3 regions of the Rhizobium sp. CC-YZS058 genome follow, and region 3 is predicted to be linked to each of the others. Evidence: predicted binding sites of a transcription regulator. Region 3 holds the regulator's gene; each other region holds the start of a gene.
The links. The regulator LexA, encoded in region 3, represses DNA repair genes until DNA is damaged. The targets are predictions, from matches to a motif close to TGTTCNNNNTGTGTTCNG.
Positions count from the first base shown of each region.

Region 1: the regulator LexA is predicted to act here: its motif matches at 3,919-3,936, upstream of U8330_RS07375 (DUF3072 domain-containing protein).
Region 2: the regulator LexA is predicted to act here: its motif matches at 1,404-1,421, upstream of parE (DNA topoisomerase IV subunit B).

Region 1 is NZ_JAYESJ010000001.1:1,545,417-1,551,518, reverse strand. Features, by position in the region: gene U8330_RS07385 (S10 family peptidase) at 1-960, opposite strand, end outside; gene U8330_RS07380 (methyl-accepting chemotaxis protein) at 1,297-3,819, shown strand; gene U8330_RS07375 (DUF3072 domain-containing protein) at 3,954-4,175, shown strand; gene U8330_RS07370 (DUF4142 domain-containing protein) at 4,368-4,913, shown strand; gene U8330_RS07365 (hypothetical protein) at 4,959-5,333, shown strand; gene U8330_RS07360 (hypothetical protein) at 5,338-5,499, opposite strand; gene U8330_RS07355 (lytic transglycosylase domain-containing protein) at 5,533-6,102, opposite strand, start outside.
Region 2 is NZ_JAYESJ010000001.1:2,103,768-2,109,869, reverse strand. Features, by position in the region: gene parE (DNA topoisomerase IV subunit B) at 1-1,279, opposite strand, end outside; gene U8330_RS10030 (alpha/beta hydrolase) at 1,433-2,311, shown strand; gene U8330_RS10025 (UbiA family prenyltransferase) at 2,438-3,877, shown strand; gene U8330_RS10020 (FAD-binding oxidoreductase) at 3,877-5,226, shown strand; gene U8330_RS10015 (transporter) at 5,321-5,761, shown strand; gene U8330_RS10010 (NAD(P)-dependent oxidoreductase) at 5,758-6,102, shown strand, end outside.
Region 3 is NZ_JAYESJ010000001.1:1,903,110-1,909,211, forward strand. Features, by position in the region: gene U8330_RS09025 (UbiH/UbiF family hydroxylase) at 1-438, shown strand, start outside; gene U8330_RS09030 (AEC family transporter) at 435-1,403, opposite strand; gene U8330_RS09035 (cytochrome c biogenesis CcdA family protein) at 1,411-2,160, opposite strand; tRNA gene U8330_RS09040 (tRNA-Lys) at 2,529-2,604, shown strand; tRNA gene U8330_RS09045 (tRNA-Cys) at 2,750-2,823, opposite strand; gene U8330_RS09050 (hypothetical protein) at 2,945-3,067, opposite strand; gene U8330_RS09055 (hypothetical protein) at 3,180-3,422, opposite strand; gene lexA (transcriptional repressor LexA) at 3,955-4,692, opposite strand; gene U8330_RS09065 (hypothetical protein) at 4,816-5,034, opposite strand; gene U8330_RS09070 (hypothetical protein) at 5,232-5,603, shown strand; gene U8330_RS09075 (hypothetical protein) at 5,709-5,990, opposite strand.

The DNA of each region.
Region 1 (6,102 bases), 360 kb from region 3:
ATAGATTTCGCCGACGAAACCACGTGCCCGCGCGACATCGGCGGGCGGCAGGCCGGTCAGTGTCGCAACCTGGCTGTAAAGCGCATCCGCTGCCTCTCGCTCCCGCGGCGGCGTTGCGAGGCCGGTGAGATAGTCGCCCATTGCGAAACGCTCGGCCTCCGCCAGCGCCGGCGCGCTGAAGCGGCCGGTCCGCTCCAGCGTTGCGGCGGCCATGGAGGGAAGCTGCAGGGCGGCGCTCAAGGGGTCGTCGGAATTGGCAAGGAAGCGCCCCTCGATGAAGGGCGAGACCATCAGAATGCCGGACACCAGCAGGCCCTGGTTCTCCTTCAGCGCTGCCGCAACCTTCGCCGCGCGGAAACCGCCATAGCTTTCGCCCAGCAGATATTTCGGTGCGGAAAGCCGGCCAGCCTTCTGCGTGTACAGCATGATCGCCTTGGCGAGGCTTTCGGCATCCTGGCGGACGCCATAGAAACTGTTGGCAACATCGGCGCTCGCGGCCCGACTCCAGCCGGTGCCGACCGGATCGATCAGCACGAGATCGGTAAAGGCAAGCCAGCTCTCTGGATTGTCGATCAGCACCGGTCGCGTTCCGTCCGTTCCGTCTGCGCCGAAGGTGAGGATCTTCGGGCCGACCAGGCCGAGGTGCAGATAGGCCGATGCCGCGCCCGGACCGCCGTTGAAGGCGAAGGTGATCGGTCGCTCGGTGCCCTGCGCCGTCTTCGCGGAATAGGCGGTGTAGACGATCTTCGCCGTCTGTTCGCCGGTGCTGGCGTAAAGATCGAGCGAACCGACGGTCGCCGTATAGGCGAGCGTTGCGCCTTCTACCGTGACACGGCCCTCCCGCGACACGTCCTCGGGAACCAGCCCGAGGATGCCGTTCGGCGCCGCCTTCGTTTCCTGTGCGGAAGCGGAGAGCGGCAGCGCCAGGAGGGCGAGCAGGACGAGGACGGGACGGAACACGAGGACACTCCTTCAAGTCTGGCGCACGATGCAGGTGCCGAGACGGACGGCTGAGACTGGCGGTCTCCACCGCGCCGCAGTGACCTCCAGGGCCAGGCGCAGACATGGTGGAGCCCCCCGCCCCTGTCGAGGGCGAAGCGGCAAGAACCCGATCAACTCGCCTTCAGCAGTCTTTCGTCCATCGCTTTCATAACTCGGAAACAACAATGCCAGATCGGCACAACAACGCGCGCCGGGACAGCGTAATCAACCGCTTATTAATTGAACTTTGCCAAGGTGCAGGCGAGCCAAGCGGGACATGGTGCCGGCGTTTTTGCCGTTGGGGGAGTTTTATTCATGATCGATCGCCTGATGTCGCGTATCCGAATCCAGACGAAGGTGCTGATTCTTGTCACGCCCTTCGTTCTCAGCATCGGCGCCGTCGGGCTGACCGGGCTTTATGCGTCGGGTCAGTTGCAGGGGCGCATCGAGATCTCCAACAGCGTGATGCAGGCCCTCAGCGGCTTCAAGCAGGTCTATTCCGGCATGTCGCGCTTTCTCATGGAGCCGTCGTCGCAGACCTATGATGCGGCGCGCGCCACGCTGACGACGCAGATCGGCGACCTCAAGGTGATGGCCGAGGCCATGCGCCCGACGACCGATGTCGCCGAACTCGACACGGCCGTCAGCCAGTCCACCTCGCTGTTCGAGAATATCGATCGTCTCTGGAGCCTGCAGCAGGACCGCGAGCGGACCACTGCCGATATCGCCGCCCAGACGGAAGCGCTGATGGTGGTGCAGTCGGCGATCGGCAAGCATGCCTTCCAATTGCTCGCCAGTGCCAAGACCGTCGAGAAATCGGCCAAGGGCGGTCTCAACACCGCGCTCGCGCTGACGACGCTCGCCGACAAGGGTGAGCTGTTGGCCGGCCAGGTGTCCACCGTGCCCTCGCCCGCCGACAAGGCCAAGGCAATCCTCGTCGCCGTACCGGCCATGAACGAGGCGGTCGCCGCCACGGCGAAGGCGCTCGGCAAAACGGCTGCGCCGCCGGTCGACCGGCTGAAGAAGGCCGTCGAAGCGGTGGCGGCGGAGGCCGACAAGGTCAAGGCCGATCCGGCCGCCATACCGAGCTTCGGGCCGATGATCGGCGAAATCCGCGTCGCCGCGCGGGCAGTGAAGTCCTTTGCCGACGATATCATGCGCAAGTCGGTGAGCGATCTCGCCGCTGCCGAAGGCCAGATCGGCAAGGCCGACCAGGTGGGCAACAAGCTGCGCGCCATCGTCAACTATGCCAACCAGATCCGCGTCGGTTTCGCCGAACTCGGCGGCGCGCCGACCGAGGCCAATGCCAAGCTCATCCAGCAGGGGCTTTATGCCTATCGCAAGGAAGTCGAAGGCCTTGCCAAGGCCATGCCCGACGTGAAGGCAATGGCCGAGCTGCCGCCGCAGGCCGAACCGGCCTTGAAGGCCCTCGAGGCCGATTCCATGGCGATCGTCGATCAGCGCGCCCGCCAGCAGGCGGAGTTCGATGTCGCCGCCAAGGAGATCGACGGCATGTGGGGGCTACTCGCCGACTTCGCCGAGCGCCAGAAGCAGAGCGCCGGGAGCGAGCGTGAACAGGCCAACACGATCTCCATCGGCGCCACCCTGCTCGGCATCCTGGTCGCCATGCTGGCCGGCGGCGTGCTCGTCATCACCCTCAAAGGGCCGATCTCGCAGATCACCGCGGCGATGCGGCGTCTGGCGGACGGTGCGCTCGACACCGCCGTGACCGGAGAAAGCCGGCCGGACGAGATCGGCGACATGGCACGGGCGCTTTCCGTCTTCAAGCAGAGCGCGCTCGCCAAGATCTCGATGGAAGAGCGCGCCGAGATGGAGCGTCGGCAGGCCGAGGCCGAGCGCCACCGCAATGAGGCCGACCGCCAGGCTGCCGCCCGCGAAACCGAATTCGCTGTCGCCACCCTCGCAGACGCGCTCTCGCGCCTTTCGCATGGGGATATCAGCTTCACGATCGACACGCCCTTCGCGCCGCATCTCGATCGCGTCCGCGCCGACTTCAACGCTTCGGTCGCTCGCCTGCGCGAGACGCTGAGCGAGGTGAACACGCTGACCGGCCTCATCCACGACAATGGCAACCACATGGCGGGTGCCGTGGGGGATCTCGCCCATCGCACGGAAAAACAGGCGGCCGCGCTGGAGGAAACCTCCGCCGCGCTCGACGAGGTCTCCGTCACGGTCGGCACCGCCGCCTCGCGCGCCCACGAGGTCCGCGGCATCGTCCAGCGCACCAAGGGGCGGGCCGAGTCCTCGGCCGTCACCGTTCAGAACGCCGTCGGCGCCATGGACCGGATCAGCGAGGCCTCTCAGAAGATCGGCCAGATCATCGGCGTGATCGACACGATCGCCTTCCAGACCAACCTGCTGGCGCTGAACGCCGGTGTCGAGGCGGCCCGTGCCGGTGAGGCCGGCAAGGGTTTCGCGGTCGTGGCGCAGGAGGTGCGCGACCTCGCCCAGCGCTCCACCCAAGCCTCCAAGGAAATCGGCGAGCTCATCCGCCGGTCCGCAGAAGAAGTGTCCGTCGGCTCGCGCTTCGTGCGGGACACCGGCGACGTGCTGACCGAGATCGCCGGCGAGATCATCGGCATCGCCACCCAGATCGACCTGATTGCCGCATCCAGCCAGGAGCAGTCGACCTCGCTCGGCTCGGTCAACGGATCCGTCAACGAGCTCGACCACATGACCCAGCAGAACGCTGCCATGGTGGAGGAAACCAATGCGGCGACGCAGCAGCTCGCCGAGGACATTGCCGCCCTCTCCTCCCTGCTCTCCCGTTTCCGGTTGGAGGGGGAGACACGCCCAGCAAGCCGCCGCGCGGCCTGACCTTCATCCCCGCTTCGCATCTCCTCCGCACCGCGCTCCACAAGGGCGCGGTGCTTCCGTTTTGCGGCACGAACATTCGTCGCGGAACAGAACGCTCGGTCGAACGTTTCGGGAACATCACAAGGAGACGATGAATGACCACCCAGACACAGAGCGAGCAGAGCCAGTCCTCAAACACCGAGAAGAACCCCGATGATTGGGTCAGCGGCGATGAGCCGATGACCGGTGCGCAGGGCTCCTATCTGAAGACGCTGTCCGAGCAGGCGCACAAGCCGGAGCAATTCGCCGACGACCTGACCAAGGCCGAAGCCTCCAAGCGGATCGATGCGCTGAAGCAGGAACTGGATCTCGGCTAAACCCGTGACGAACGGGCAGTCTCGCTCCGCTCGAGGCGGGGCGGCACTGTCTGGCCATGGGACGCCTTCAAACAACCGCCGTCGCGCCGGCGGTTTCTTCAACTGGGCAGGTTTTCCGGAAGATCACGACGACCATTGGGAACCCGAAGGGCGTTTCCCGGTTGGGAGGGCGACGCAAACCTGGAGACCCCCATGAAGACCCTGTTTCTCACCACCGCATCCGCCGCTCTCGTTTCTGCCGCCCTGCTGGCAAGCCCCGTGCTCGCCCAGTCGGCTGCCGAAAAGACCGGTGTGAACAGCGTTCTCGGCGTTGCGCCGAAGACGGAAGACTTCATCAAGGAAGCTGCCGCCAGCGACATGTTCGAGATCGAATCCAGCAAGCTGGCCCTGGAGCGCGGCGACGAGCGCACCAAGGCTTACGCGCAGCAGATGATCAACGACCATCAGAAGACCAGCAGCGAGCTGAAGGACCTGGCGACCAAGGCCGGACTGCAGATGCCGGCACCGCAGCTCTCCTCCGCCCAGCAGGGCATGCTGGACGAGCTGAAGGAAAGCGACGGCGAAGAGTTTTCCGACGACTACCAGGAAGACCAGGTGACGGCGCATGAAAGCGCGGTCGACCTCTTCACCCGCTACGGCAATGAAGGCGAGCAGGCCGAGCTGAAGGCCTGGGCGGCCAAGACGCGGCCGGCACTGGAGCATCACCTGATGATGGCCCGCGAGCTCGATAAGGACTAAACCTTTCTCCTCGCTCCCTTGCCCTCATCCCCGGCGCCGCCGGGAATGAGGGCCTCCCCTCTCTCACGCGAGGCCATGATGCGCGTCGTGCCGACCCTGCTCCACGGCGTGGCCGACTATGCGGTTTCGCTCCTCGTGCTGAGCATCCCCTTCGCCTTCGGCTTGAGCAGCAGCCTTTCCGGTCTCTACATCCTGCTTAGCCTGTTCGGCATCGGCTATTCGCTGGTCACGCAGTACGAACTGTCGCTGGCCCGCCTGCTGCCCATGCCCCTGCATCTGATGCTCGATGCCGTGTTCGGGCTCGTCATGCTGCTCATCGCCGCCTTCGCGCCACTTGCGGACGGCGCCTTCTGGGTGACGCTGATCATCGGCGTGCTGGCGCTCCTGCTCGCAGCAACCACCAAGCTCACGCCCCGCTAGACGATCAAAGGGTCGGCGGCGCGATGTACTGGTAATAGGCCCAAACGCCGGCCAGCACGAGGACGACTGCGAGCCAGATCAGCGCCTTGCGTTGGCCGGCGGAAACCTGGCGCGGCGCCTTCTTCGGCTTCGGCCGTTCGAACTTGATGATGTTGTCGTCTTTCATCTCAACCCCAATTCCTGATCATCCCAACACGACTCAGCGGCGCGGGCCATTGCGCAGCACGATACAGGCCTGGCCGGCCCTGCGCACGATCGTACAGAGCGCGTCGGCCTCCTTGCGCGTTTCCCGGCCGATGCGCGCGGCATAGCGGGGTCGCGTCCCGAAGCTGCCCGTCCGCTGGCGGGTGATCAGGGCGCGTTCGCTGTTATAGGGTGCCGGCAGGGTCAGGACGGCGCGGTTGAACAGCCGCAGGGCCACGGCCGGATTGGTGTGGCCGGCTAGCTGCACGCCCCAAGGCGCCCAGTCGGCCGTCCCGGTCAGGACGGGCTCCTGCAGGATGCGGCTGGTGGCAAGCGCCAGGCAGGCCGGCTGAAACGGCTTGGCCGCATCGAGCGGCGGCGCCGCCCGCTCGGGCGGACTCGTCTTCCAGCTTTCCGCGGGATGACCGGTGATGGCGAAAACATAGTCCTGCGTTTCAAGCGGCAGGCGCCCCGTCGACAGGAAGCGCCGCAGCCCCGCCTCCCCGGCATTGTAGGCCGCAGCGGCAAGGCCGAAATTGCCGAAGCGTTGGTTCAGCTCCTGGAGATAGGCAGCGGATGCCGACAG
Region 2 (6,102 bases), 200 kb from region 3:
CCCAGTCCAGCAGCTTGGCGGCCTCCTGCGGATTGTCGGCCAGGAAGTGGTCGAAAGGATCCCGCAGCGCATTCTCGACGATCCGCTGCGCCTCGACGGTCGCCAGCTTGTCCTTGGTCTGGCCAACGAATTCCGGCTCGCGGATGAAGACGGACAACATGCCCGCCGCCGAGATCATCACGTCATCGGTGGTGATGATCGCGGCGCGCTTGTTCTGCGTCAGCTCCGCATAGGTCTTAAGACCCTTGGTCAGCGCAATGCGCAGGCCGGCCTCATGCGTGCCGCCTTCCGGGGTGGGAATGGTGTTGCAATAGGAGTGGACGACCGAGTCGCCCCCATACCAGGTCACCGCCCATTCGAGCGAGCCGTGGCCGCCGGACTTTTCGCTCTTGCCGGCGAAGATCTCGCGGGTCACGGTGAACTCGCTGCCCATCGTCGCCTTGAGATAGTCCTTCAGGCCGCCGGGGAAGTGGAAGACCGCCTTGTCCGGCGTCTCCGTGCCTTCGACCAGGCTCGGATCGCAAGACCAGCGGATTTCGACGCCGCCGAAGAGATAGGCCTTGGAGCGCGCCATGCGGAACAGGCGCGCCGGATCGAACTTCGCATGGGCGCCGAAGATGTCCGGATCGGGGTGGAAGCGCACGCGGGTGCCGCGGCGGTTCTGCACCTCGCCCAGCTCCTCCAGCCCCCCCTGCGGAATGCCGCGCGAGAAGCGCTGGCGGAAAAGACGGCGGTTGCGCGCCACCTCCACCTCGAGCAGATCGGACAGCGCATTGACGACCGAAACGCCAACGCCATGCAGGCCGCCGGAGGTTTCGTAGACCTTGCTGTCGAACTTGCCGCCGGCATGCAGCACGGTCATGATGACTTCGAGCGTCGACTTGCCCGGAAACTTCGGATGGTTCTCGACCGGAATGCCGCGGCCATTGTCGGTCACCGTCAGGCAACCTTCGGCATCCAGATGCACGTCGATGAAATTGGCATGGCCGGCCACCGCCTCGTCCATCGAATTGTCGATGACTTCGGCAAAGAGATGGTGCAGCGCCTTCTCGTCCGTCCCGCCGATATACATGCCGGGCCGGCGGCGCACCGGCTCCAGCCCTTCGAGGACCTCGATGGCGGAGGCGTCATACTCCGCTTCCTTGCCTTTCGAGGGCGGCGGGGCAGGGGTTTCGCGCGGGCGAGGCTCGGGCTTTGGCGTGCCGCTGCCGCTCTGCGGTGCCGGCTGGCGGGGACGCTTCGGCGGCTCATCGGAGAAAAGGTCGTTGCTGTCGGTCATCTCTTCCGTCAAACGTCTGGTCGTGAAAGGGGCGCGATTCCGGTCCACGAGATGTTGAACCGCGCCGGAATGGTGGTCCTTCATAGCGCCGCACTGCTCCCGGCGGAAGGGCCGAAGCGCCCTTGAGATCAAAAAGGGAACAAATTCTCGCCCATGGCCCGCTTTTTCCGCCTTGCCGCCGCAGCGGCCCTCGTTGCATCTTTCGTTTCCGGTCCCGCAGCCGCGTTGACCCTCAAGCCGTTCAAGGACGAGCTGTTCGCCTATGGCCCCGTGCTGGAGGAGAAGGATGGCGGCGACTGGAGCGTGATCGACTATCAGGAGATGCGCGACATCAACGGGCGTGACGACGTGCCGGAGCGGCGCGTCAAGCGCGCCTATGTCTCGCTCGGCGTCAAGCGGCAGCAGGCCAACGAGACCCTGCAGCTCGGCGGGCGGAGCCTCGACGTGTTTCGGGCGGGGCAGGCGGATGGAGCGGCCTTCACGGTCATCTTCATCCATGGGCGCGGCGGCGACCGGCGGCTCGGCGCAAACGACTATTCCTTCGGCGGCAATTTCAACCGGCTGAAGAACCTCGCCGTCGAGAATGGCGGTGTCTACTACGCCCCAAGCGCGCGCAGCTTCGACATGGATGGGGTCGGCGACATCGCGGCCCTGATCGCCGAAAGCGCCCGGCGGTCGCCCGGCCGTCCGATCGTCCTGTCCTGCGCATCGATGGGCAGCTTTCTCTGCTGGGGCGTGACGCGGAATGCCGAGGCGGTCTCGCATCTTGCGGGCATGATGATCATGGGCGGCGCCACCGATCCGAACTTCTTGAAGAGTGCCGCCTTCAAGGCCCGCCTGCCGATGTTCTTCAGCCATGGCAGCGCCGACAAGACCTATGCCGCCACCGACCAGGCCGAGCTCTACCGGCAATTGAAGGCCAGGAACTACCCGACCCGGTTCGTGCTGTTCGAGACCGGATCGCACGGCACCCCGGTCCGTATGACGGATTGGCGCGCTGCGCTGAACTGGATCATGATGCGATCAAGTTGAACGATCGCATTCGTCTGGCTTTAACCAGGGTTCGACTTTGGCGCCCGGTGGACAAGGCGCGTTTGGATTTCGGAAAGCGTCCTCTGCCAGTCTCCCCCGCAACTGTTCAAGCGGGGTTTACCTTTCATGGATGCGCGTACAGATAGCCGGCATATTCCGCTCTGTGTCGATCTCGACGGCACGTTGCTTGCGGCCGACACGCTTTGGGAGGGGGCGGCCGTCGTCCTCTTCCGCAATCCGTTCATGATCGTCGCCATGATCTACTGGGCGCTGTGCGGCAAGGCCCGGCTCAAGCACGAGGTCGCCGCGCGTTCGGGCCGCGAGGCCCGCGACTGGCCCTATCGCGAAGCGGTGCTGGCACGGCTCCAGGTGGAGAAGCAGACGGGCCGGCCGATCCTTCTCGTGACCGGTGCCGCCGAAAAGGTGGCACTCGGCGTTGCGGACCATGCCGGCGTCTTCGATGGCGTCATCCATTCGTCGAAGGATCTGAACCTCACCCACTCTTCCAAGCGCGCAGCCTTGGTCGCCCGGTTCGGGGAGGGCGGCTTCGACTATATGGGCAACAGCCGCGACGACATTCCGGCCTTCGACGCCGCGCGCCGCGCGATCGTCGTCGCACCGGATGGCGCGGCCGAGGCCTGGCGCCGCAGCCATGATGCCGAACGACTCGACACCGGCCCGGTCAGCCCGTTGACGCCGCTGAAGTCGATCCGCGTCCATCAATGGGCCAAGAACGTGCTGATCGGCGTGCCGATGGTTTTGAACCACGACATCCTGCACATGGATGCGCTGATCAACACCGTGGTTGCCTTCTTCGCCTTCTCGTTCCTCGCCAGCGCCGTCTATGTCATCAACGATCTCTCGGACCTGACCAACGACCGCCGTCACCCGAAGAAGCGGAACCGGCCGCTGGCGAGCGGCAAGATGTCGGTGCCGGTCGGGCTCGCTCTGGCCGCGGCCCTGCTGCTTGCCTCGCTGTCGCTGACGCTGACCATGCCGATCGAGTTCATGGGCGTGCTGGCGCTCTATGCCGCGACGACCACGGCCTATACCTTCGTGCTCAAGCGCAAGCTGCTGATCGACGTCTTTACCCTGGCCGGGCTTTACACGGTGCGCATCGCCGCCGGCTCTGCAGCCACCGATACCGAGCTCTCCTTCTGGCTGCTCGCCTTCTCGATCTTCTTCTTCCTCAGCCTGGCGCTGGTGAAGCGCTATGTCGAACTGGACGAGCATGGCGGTCTCGATGGAACCGCCGTTCCCGGGCGCGGCTATGTGCCGGTGGATTTCGAAATGGTCGGACAGGCCGGCGTGTCGGCCGCCTTTGCCGCCGCTCTCGTCCTTGCGCTCTATATCCAGAGCAAGGAAATGATGGAGATGTATGCCCAGCCCTGGGCGCTCTGGCCGCTCTGCCCGCTCGTGCTCTATCTTCTGCTGCGCATCTGGATGCTCGCCCGCCGCTCCAAGCTGCACGAGGATCCGGTCGTGTTCATCATGCGCGACTGGCGCAGCCTGCTGACCATGGCGATCGGGGCCTGCCTCGTCGTCGTCGGGGCGATCGGTCACTGATGGCAGCCTCCACACATCCAAGCTGGGGCCGGTTGACCAGCGGGTTCCACCCAGCCATCAGCGTCGAGGCCTATGAAGGCGCGGTCGCGGCCGGCGGATCAGGCGAGGGGGCGCGGGCGATCGGCGAGGGCAGCTTCCTGCCCTATGGCAATGGCCGCTCCTATGGCGACAGCTGCCACAACGACCGCGGGGCCCTGATCGAGGTGCGCCCGCGCGCCCGCATCCTCTCCTTCGATCCCGGCACCGGCGTGATCCTGTGCGAGGCGGGCGTGACGCTGCGGGAGGTTCTGGAGCGGGCGATCCCGCATCGCTTCTTCCTGCCGGTCACGCCCGGCACCGCCTTCGTGACCGTCGGCGGCGCGCTCGCCAATGATGTCCATGGCAAGAACCACCATGCCCGCGGGACCTTCGGCCATCATGTCAGGCGCTTCACACTGCTGCGCTCGTCCGGCGATCTGCTCACCTGCTCGCCGAGCGAGAATGCCGCGCTCTTTGCCGCCACGATCGGGGGGATGGGGCTGACCGGCCTGGTGCTGACCGTCGAGCTCACCTTGATGAAGGTGCCGTCGCCGCATGTGCAGCAGCACGCGATCCGTTTCAATACGCTCGACGACTACTTCGCCATGATCGACCGGGTGGATGGCGAGCACGAATATTCGGTCGCCTGGATCGACCAGCTGGCCCGCGGCCGCAAGACGGGCCGGGGGATCCTGCTGGCCGGCGACCATGCCGACGGCTCCTGCGAGTTTCCCGACTTGCCGCGAGGCCTCACTCTCGGCGTCCCCTTTTCGCCGCCGGTCAATCTGCTCAACCGATTGACCCTGACGGCGTTCAACGCCGCCTATCTGCGCAAGGCAAAGGCGGGCGAGACGGTCGAGACCGTCAAATGGCCGGGCTATTTCTACCCACTCGACGCGGTCGCCGACTGGAACCGCCTCTATGGCCCCAACGGCCTCTACCAGCACCAGAGCGTCTTTCCGGAAGCGCATGCTCCCGACATCGTCGTCCGGCTGATGGAGACGGCACGCAGGGCCGGCCACGCCTCGTTCCTCACCGTGCTGAAGCGCTTCGGCAGCCTTGCGCCACGTGGCCTCCTGTCCTTTGCGCGGCCCGGTTTCACCTTGACGCTCGATTTCGCCAACCAGGGTGAACAGACCCTGAAGCTTCTCGATGCGCTGGACGCGATCGTCCTTGAGGCCGGTGGGGCGATCAACCCCTACAAGGATGCCCGCATGCGGCCCGAGACCTTCGTGGCCTCCTTCCCGAACTACAGGAACCTGGAGGCGCTGCGCGACCCCGCCATGGTTTCGAATTTCTGGACGCGCACCGCGCTCGCTGTCGAAAAATGAGAATGCATAAAATTTGAATCAAAGAAATCAATGCGTTTCACGGAATTTTGGACTCTGCTTGATAGAGACGGTGACGTGAAAAGAGGACCAGTCGATGAAGTACATCCCTTTCATTTTGTTCACCGTGGCGACCAACGCCGCCGCTCAGCTGATGCTGAAGCAGGGCATGATGTCGCTCGGTCCGCTGAGCTTTACCGGTGAGACGCTGATCGCCCGGATCTTCCAGATCCTGTTCAATCCGTGGGTCTTTGCCGGCCTTGCCACCTTCGCCATCTCCATGGCCTCGCATCTTTTCGTCCTCTCCAAGGTCGAGCTGTCCTTCGCCTATCCCTTCCTGTCGCTCGCCTATGTCGTGGTCGCGGTCATCGCCTACTTCGTCTTTCGCGAGGACATCAACAGCTGGCGCATCGCCGGCATCGCCTTCATCTGCGTCGGCACGGTGCTGATCGCCCAGTCGGGCCGCGGCCCGGCGGATGCGCCCGCCCCCCTCGACGCCGCCCATGCCAACACTGCTCAAATCGGGAGCCCGACATGAAACATGTGATCTTCGGTGGCGATGGTTTCGTCGGCCGCCACCTTGCCGAACGCCTGGTCAATGAAGGCGAAGAGGTTCTCGTCGCCGACATCGTCAAGTCCGACCTGCCGCATTACGGCCGTGTCGCCTTCGTCCACTGCGATGTGACCGACCCCGCCCAGGTCGCCAAGGTCTCGATCGGCCCGGACGACATGGTCTACAACATGGCGGCCAAGATGCTCTCGCCGCTGCAGATCCGCTCCAAGCGCTGGCAGTTCTTCTGGCCGGTCAATTATTATGGCGCAGAGAACATCATGAAGGCGACGGCCGCGGCCGGCGCCAGCCGGCTGGTGCAGTTCACC
Region 3 (6,102 bases):
GCGCCGCAAAGCTTCCCGCTTTCCGGGCTGACGGCGCAACGTCTCGGTGCCGGCCGCGCCGTCTTTATTGGCGAAGCGGCGCATGCCTTCCCGCCGATCGGCGCGCAGGGGCTCAACCTCAGTCTCCGCGATGTCACGGCGCTGAGCGAGCTCGTGGCGCAGACATCGCAGCTCGGCGCCGAGTTCGGTGCCCGCTACGATGCGCGCCGCCGCGCCGATGTCGTCAGTCGGACCATGAGCGTCGATCTGCTCAATCGCTCGCTTCTGACCGGCCTGCTGCCCGTGCAGCTTCTGCGCGCCGGCGGGTTGCAGGCGCTGGCCTCGGCCCCGCCGCTGCGCAACCTGCTGATGCGCGAAGGGCTCCGGCCTGGCGCGGCGCTGGAGGAGATTGGTCGCACGCTGCGCGACGCCCTTCCCCGCTTCTCGCGCCGCGCCTAGCGGAGCGCGGTCGGCAAGATGCCGGCATGCAGGAGATAGATCAGCCCGCTCACGGTGACGACCGAGAGACCGGTCGAGATGAGGATGGTCGCCGAGGCTCTCTGCTGCCAAAGCTGATATTGCTCGGCGATGACATAGACGCTGGCCGCCGTCGGCAGGGCGGCCATCAGCACCGCCGCCTCAACCCAGAGCGGGTCGAAGCCGCCGACCAGCAGCAGAGCGAGACCGACGAGGATCGGGTGGAGGAGCAGCTTGGCCGGGACGATGTAGAAGATTTCGGCCGGCACGCGCGTCAGCGGCCGCAGGCCCAGCGTCACGCCCATGGCAAACAGCGCGCAGGGTGCCGCCGTTGGCGAGAGCATGGCAATCAGCCGGTCGAGAGCGGCCGGCGGCTGCAGGTGCAATCCGGCGGCGCCGACGCCGATCAGGGTCGCCAGGATGAAGGGATGCAGCAGGATGCGCCGCGCCACCTGGCCGGCCAGCCGAAGCGGGCGAGCGGTCTCTCCGCCGGCGAGCGCCATCATCGCCGGAGCGGCGATGAAATGGGCGACATTCTCGAAGGAGAAGATGAGGGCAACCGGCACGGCCGCCTTCTCGCCAAGCGCCAGCAGCGCAATACCCGGTCCCATATAGCCGATATTTCCATAGCAGCCGGCCAGGCCCTGAACCGTCGATCCGGCGATTCCATTGCCGCGCACCAGCCGGGAGAGAAGAAAGACCAGAAGGAAGACAGCGTAGGTGGCCGCCAGATCGACCGCGATGAAATCGAACCGCGCGAGTTCCTCGATCGGCGTACGGGAAATGAGCGTGAAGAACAGGGCCGGCAGGGCGAGGTAGAGGACATAGGCGTTCAGCCAGGCAAGACCATCGGCCCCGGCATGGCGCAGCGGCGTGAAGCGCGCGGCGAGATAGCCAAGCAGGATGAGGCCGAAGAACGGGAGAACGAGCGCGAGAAGCGAGGCCACGGTCGCCTCACCCGATTTTCATCAGGATGGGAAAACTCTCCTGGAACCAGATCGCGACGCTGCTGACGAAGCCGAACAGGAAGGCGAGGCCGGAAAGCACCAGCAAAGCGCCCATGATCTTTTCCACCAGTCCCAGGTGTCGGCGAAAGCGGGTGAGGAAGCCCATGAAGGCGCCGGAGAACCCGGCCGCGATCCAGAAGGGAACGGCGAGGCCGAGCGAATAGACGGCGAGAAGCGCGGCACCCTGCCCCACAGTGTCGCGTGCCGCGGCAACGCCGAGAATGGTGCCGAGAACCGGACCGATGCACGGCGTCCAGCCGAAGCCGAAGGCGAGACCCATCACATAGGCGCCGGAAAGCGTCGCCGGCTTGCCTGCGCCCTGGAATCGGGCCTCTCGGGCAAGCAGGGGGATGCGGAGGACGCCCAGAAAATGCAGACCCATCAGAATGACGACGAAGCCGCCGAGCCGCGACAGCACGTCCATGTGCTGGCGCAGCAGCATGCCGAGGCTCGACGCACCGACCCCGAGCGCGACGAAGACCGTGGCAAAACCGAGCGTGAACAGCACCGCGGTGACGAACACCGCCCGCCGCACCTGACCCGCAGCCGCCGGGCCGCCGCCTTCGCGGAACTGATCCATCGATACGCCCGCCATATAGCAGAGATAGGGCGGGACCAGCGGCAGCACGCAAGGTGACAGGAAAGAGAGCGCCCCGGCGAGAAGCGCATAGACGATCGGGATTTCGGCAATGGCCACCGGCAACTCCTGGCATGTCAATCGAACCGACGTCGCGCCGCGCCAAGCCCGCGCCGGCATGAAGTCACTGGCGGGACCGACCATGGCCGCACCCCTGCCAGCCCCTCCCCTCTACCGCTCCCATCGCCCCTTGGAAACCGTCTCACCCTCCCTGCGGCAACACGACCGGGGATCGCGCGACGAGGGATTGGACGATCAGGATGAACGGCGTCGCGAAGGTCCGCCGGCGGAATGCTGCTGGGGAGTCGCGCTCGGTCGCTGCCGAGAGAGGCCGATGGAAAAACAGCGAAGAGGCTTTTATGGGTTGACCCCGCGGGCCGGCCTATGCATATCTCCGCCCACTTTCGCCGGCCGTGCCGGATCTGGAAGAGCGCGTAGCTCAGTCGGTAGAGCAACTGACTTTTAATCAGTAGGTCCAGGGTTCGAATCCCTGCGCGCTCACCATCTTCGTCAAATTACGAAAAAAACACGCAAATTGAACGGGACTGGCGGGCATCGTTTGCGGAGCCGGGAGATGCGCCGTCCCCTTCGCGGATGGCGCGGCCAAACGATGGCAACAATCAAACTTCTATCATGATGTGGAGAGTTTTGGAGGCCTCGCCCGGAATTGAACCGGGGTACAAGGATTTGCAGTCCTCTGCGTCACCACTCCGCCACGAGGCCTCACAGGCTCATAAACAAGCCGTGGCGTGCGTTTAGAGCCATCCGCGAGAAATCGCAAGAGGCAAGCCGGTGCGGGCCGCACTTTTCCCCGCCCGCGTCTCCTCGCCCATGACGCGACGGATCAGAGGCTCGAAACCGCCTGCGGGTTCATCAGCGGCACTGCCTGACCGATGTCGTTGTTGGCGTATTTCAGCGCAAGGATGGAAAGGACGGAGACGATCATGCCAACGAAGATGAAACGCATGGAGATACCCTTTCGGCAGGCCGCGCCAGGGATGGCAGCGGGAGGCAAACTGGAATGGTGTGTGGTCGTGTTCTGAAGAAGCGAACGGCAGCAGTGGATCGGGACGATCCCGCTAGTCGAAATCGCCGATCTCGCCGGCTTGGAACAGAACGACGGGCGCGCTGCTTTCACCGACGGCCGGGCTCGTGTCCCGGCGCAGCGCGACAGCGCCGGCATGCTGGTCAGCCAGGCGAAGGGCAACGTGCCTCGCTTCATCTTCGCTCGCCGCGGAAATCGTCGGCTCGACCAGGGCCAAGCCGCCATCCGGGGCGCGGTCGAAGGCAAGCACTTCTAGGACGGCGTTTGTGCCGGGCATGGTCATGTCCCCATCCGGCGATCATCATGTCCGCCGTTCGAATTCGAGCAGCAAACGTGCCAAAGGGCTTGCGGTTCCGCAGCCAGGCACGATCCCTGCACAAGCTTGCCGTGCAACAAGCGAATGGCTCGCTTCGATGAGCGCGGACGGACGGGCGCGAGAGTGGATGCGGGAGACCGGTCGCAAAGCCCGCAATGCCGGGAAGGCGAAACGCAGGCTCTCTCGTCCAGCATCGGTCGCGGAGATCGCCATCACCCGCGCCACCCTTCTAAGGGACGGACGGCGCGCTAGGTCTGGTCGAGGAGCGAGCGCGCCGCGATCGTAAGCAGTAGGCAGCAGCAGGCGCGCCCGGGAGGTTCGGCATGGCACAGGAATGGCCAATGTTTATTCTGCAGGCCGTCGTCGTCTTCGGCGCCGTTGGCATGCTGTTCATCCGCGGCGATGGCGATATCGACCGACGGTGACGGTCTGAAAGGCGGACCGAGCAGGCTGGGAGGCAGGCACGGCCTGCCTGCCCTTTTCCCGTGAACCGTCAGTGGTAGCGGCGGATCAGGCCGACCAGAAGGCCCTGGATCTTGACCCGCTCGGGGCCGAAGATTCGCGTCTCATACGCCGGATTGGCGGCTTCGAGTGCGATGGAGGCGCCCTTTCGGCGGAAGCGCTTCAGCGTCGCCTCCTCGTCATCGACCAGCGCCACGACGATCTCACCGGGGCTCGCGCTGTTGGCGTTGCGGATGATGACCGTATCGCCGTCGAGAATACCGGCCTCGATCATCGAATCGCCTTTGACCTCGAGCGCGTAATGTTCGCCGACGCCGATCATGTCGAGCGGCACGGCGATGTCATGCGTGTTGTTCTGGATCGCCGAGATCGGCACACCCGCTGCAATCCGGCCCATGACCGGAACGGAGACGCTGTTGTTGTCGTTGCCCGGCGCAACGGGCCGACCCCGCGCGGACGGTGCGGCGGCGGGCGCGGCCGGCTCCTGCCCCAAGCTTCCCTGAATGACGCTCGGCGAAAAGCTGCGGCGCGGTTCCTTGCTCGGGGCGCCATAGGCCTCCGGCAGCCGTATCACCTCCAGCGCACGAGCCCGGTTCGGCAGACGCCGAATGAAGCCGCGCTCCTCCAGCGCGGTGATCAGCCGGTGAATGCCGGATTTGGAAGCGAGCGCCAGCGCGTCCTTCATCTCGTCGAAGGAGGGGGGAACACCGGATTCCTTCAGCCGCTCATGGATGAAGATCAAGAGTTCCTGTTGCTTGCGCGTCAGCATGGCGAGGCTCCGGAATCGCTGGAAACAAATCAAGAACGAGACTAGCTGTTCCTTATGTGTTCCACAAGGCCCTCAATCAGCGAAAAACGGATCGCGTTTCGAGCCCACGAGCACCGGCCGACGCTAATGGTAGAAAAAGCAGACGCAGTCCGCCCTCTCCTCATTCTCGCGTCCCCACACCCGCGCCGCCAGCCTGTTGCTGGCGCCCGTCTCGTCGAGGGGCACGCCGAGCAGCGTGACAGCGGCGAGCTTGGCGTTGACCGCCTCGACGGCAATGGTCTGGCCAACCTGGTGCACGCCCTCGCGCGGGGTCCATGTAAAGAATTGAACGGAATACTGCATGTCGTCCTCCCGAATGCAGACAGGTCGCCCGCTTGCTCCTCCGCAAATCAGCGACATGCTTTCTCTATCACGAATCGAGTCGCGACGAAATGGGAAGGGAGAGAGACTCGCGATGCCGAGGCCTGCGGGAACACAACAGGCTTGGTTGCGTTCTTCCAGCAATCAAACCGCCGGCTGAGCCGGCCTGAGGAGACATCATGGCCAAGGTAGTCGACGAGCGCGGCGACGTGCGCAACACCAGCGAACTGAACAAGAAGGTGACCCTTTCCCCGACGGAAGCCCGGCAGGGCAGACAGGGTTCGCCGGTCTTGAAGGTGCTGATCGGCGGACTGGTGCTCGCAGCCCTCGCGTGGGGAATCGCGGAATTTTACGGCGAAAGCGTCGACAACGACGCCGCGACCACGCGGCAGACGGCTCCGGCAGCGACACCGAACGATACGAGCGCCACAACCCCGAACCAAGGCACGGTCGATAATACGCCGCCGGCTGGCGAAGCCATGCAGCCGGCTCCCGCCGATCGCGATCCTACACCGCAGACCGGGAGCGGCGGCGCGGCGCAGCAGCCGTAAGCTCTCTGGTTGACGGGTACACCGGCCCGTAGCAGCTACGGTCGTGAAGTCTCACATGGCCCGCCTCGTGCGGGCCATTGCCTTTTCAGCGCTTCAATCGGTGACTTATGACGATGCCTGTTCCTTCGCCTGCCGGCGTCGACCCCACCAGACGGCAAAGCGGCGGCGTCGGCGCCTGACGCTGGCGAAGTCGTGCGACAGGACGATCAGGCCGACGGGGATCATCCAGAAGCCGAGGATCGGCAGGAAGCCGAGACAGCCGAACAGCACGAACAGGACCCCGATCAGCACCCGCAGCCAGCGGGAGCGCGGCAAGCGAATCCGCCATGACCCCAGCTGAAGATGCGGCGGCGCCGCGGGACGAACCCGGTTTTCGGCATCCGACATGCCTCTTCCTTTCATTTCGTTTCACACGGCATCCCGCGCCTGCGTGGGCGCGCCGCCGTCTCGCGCGGCAATAGCCCGTCTCTCGGGCCGCGCGGGATGCGCAGCGAAGATG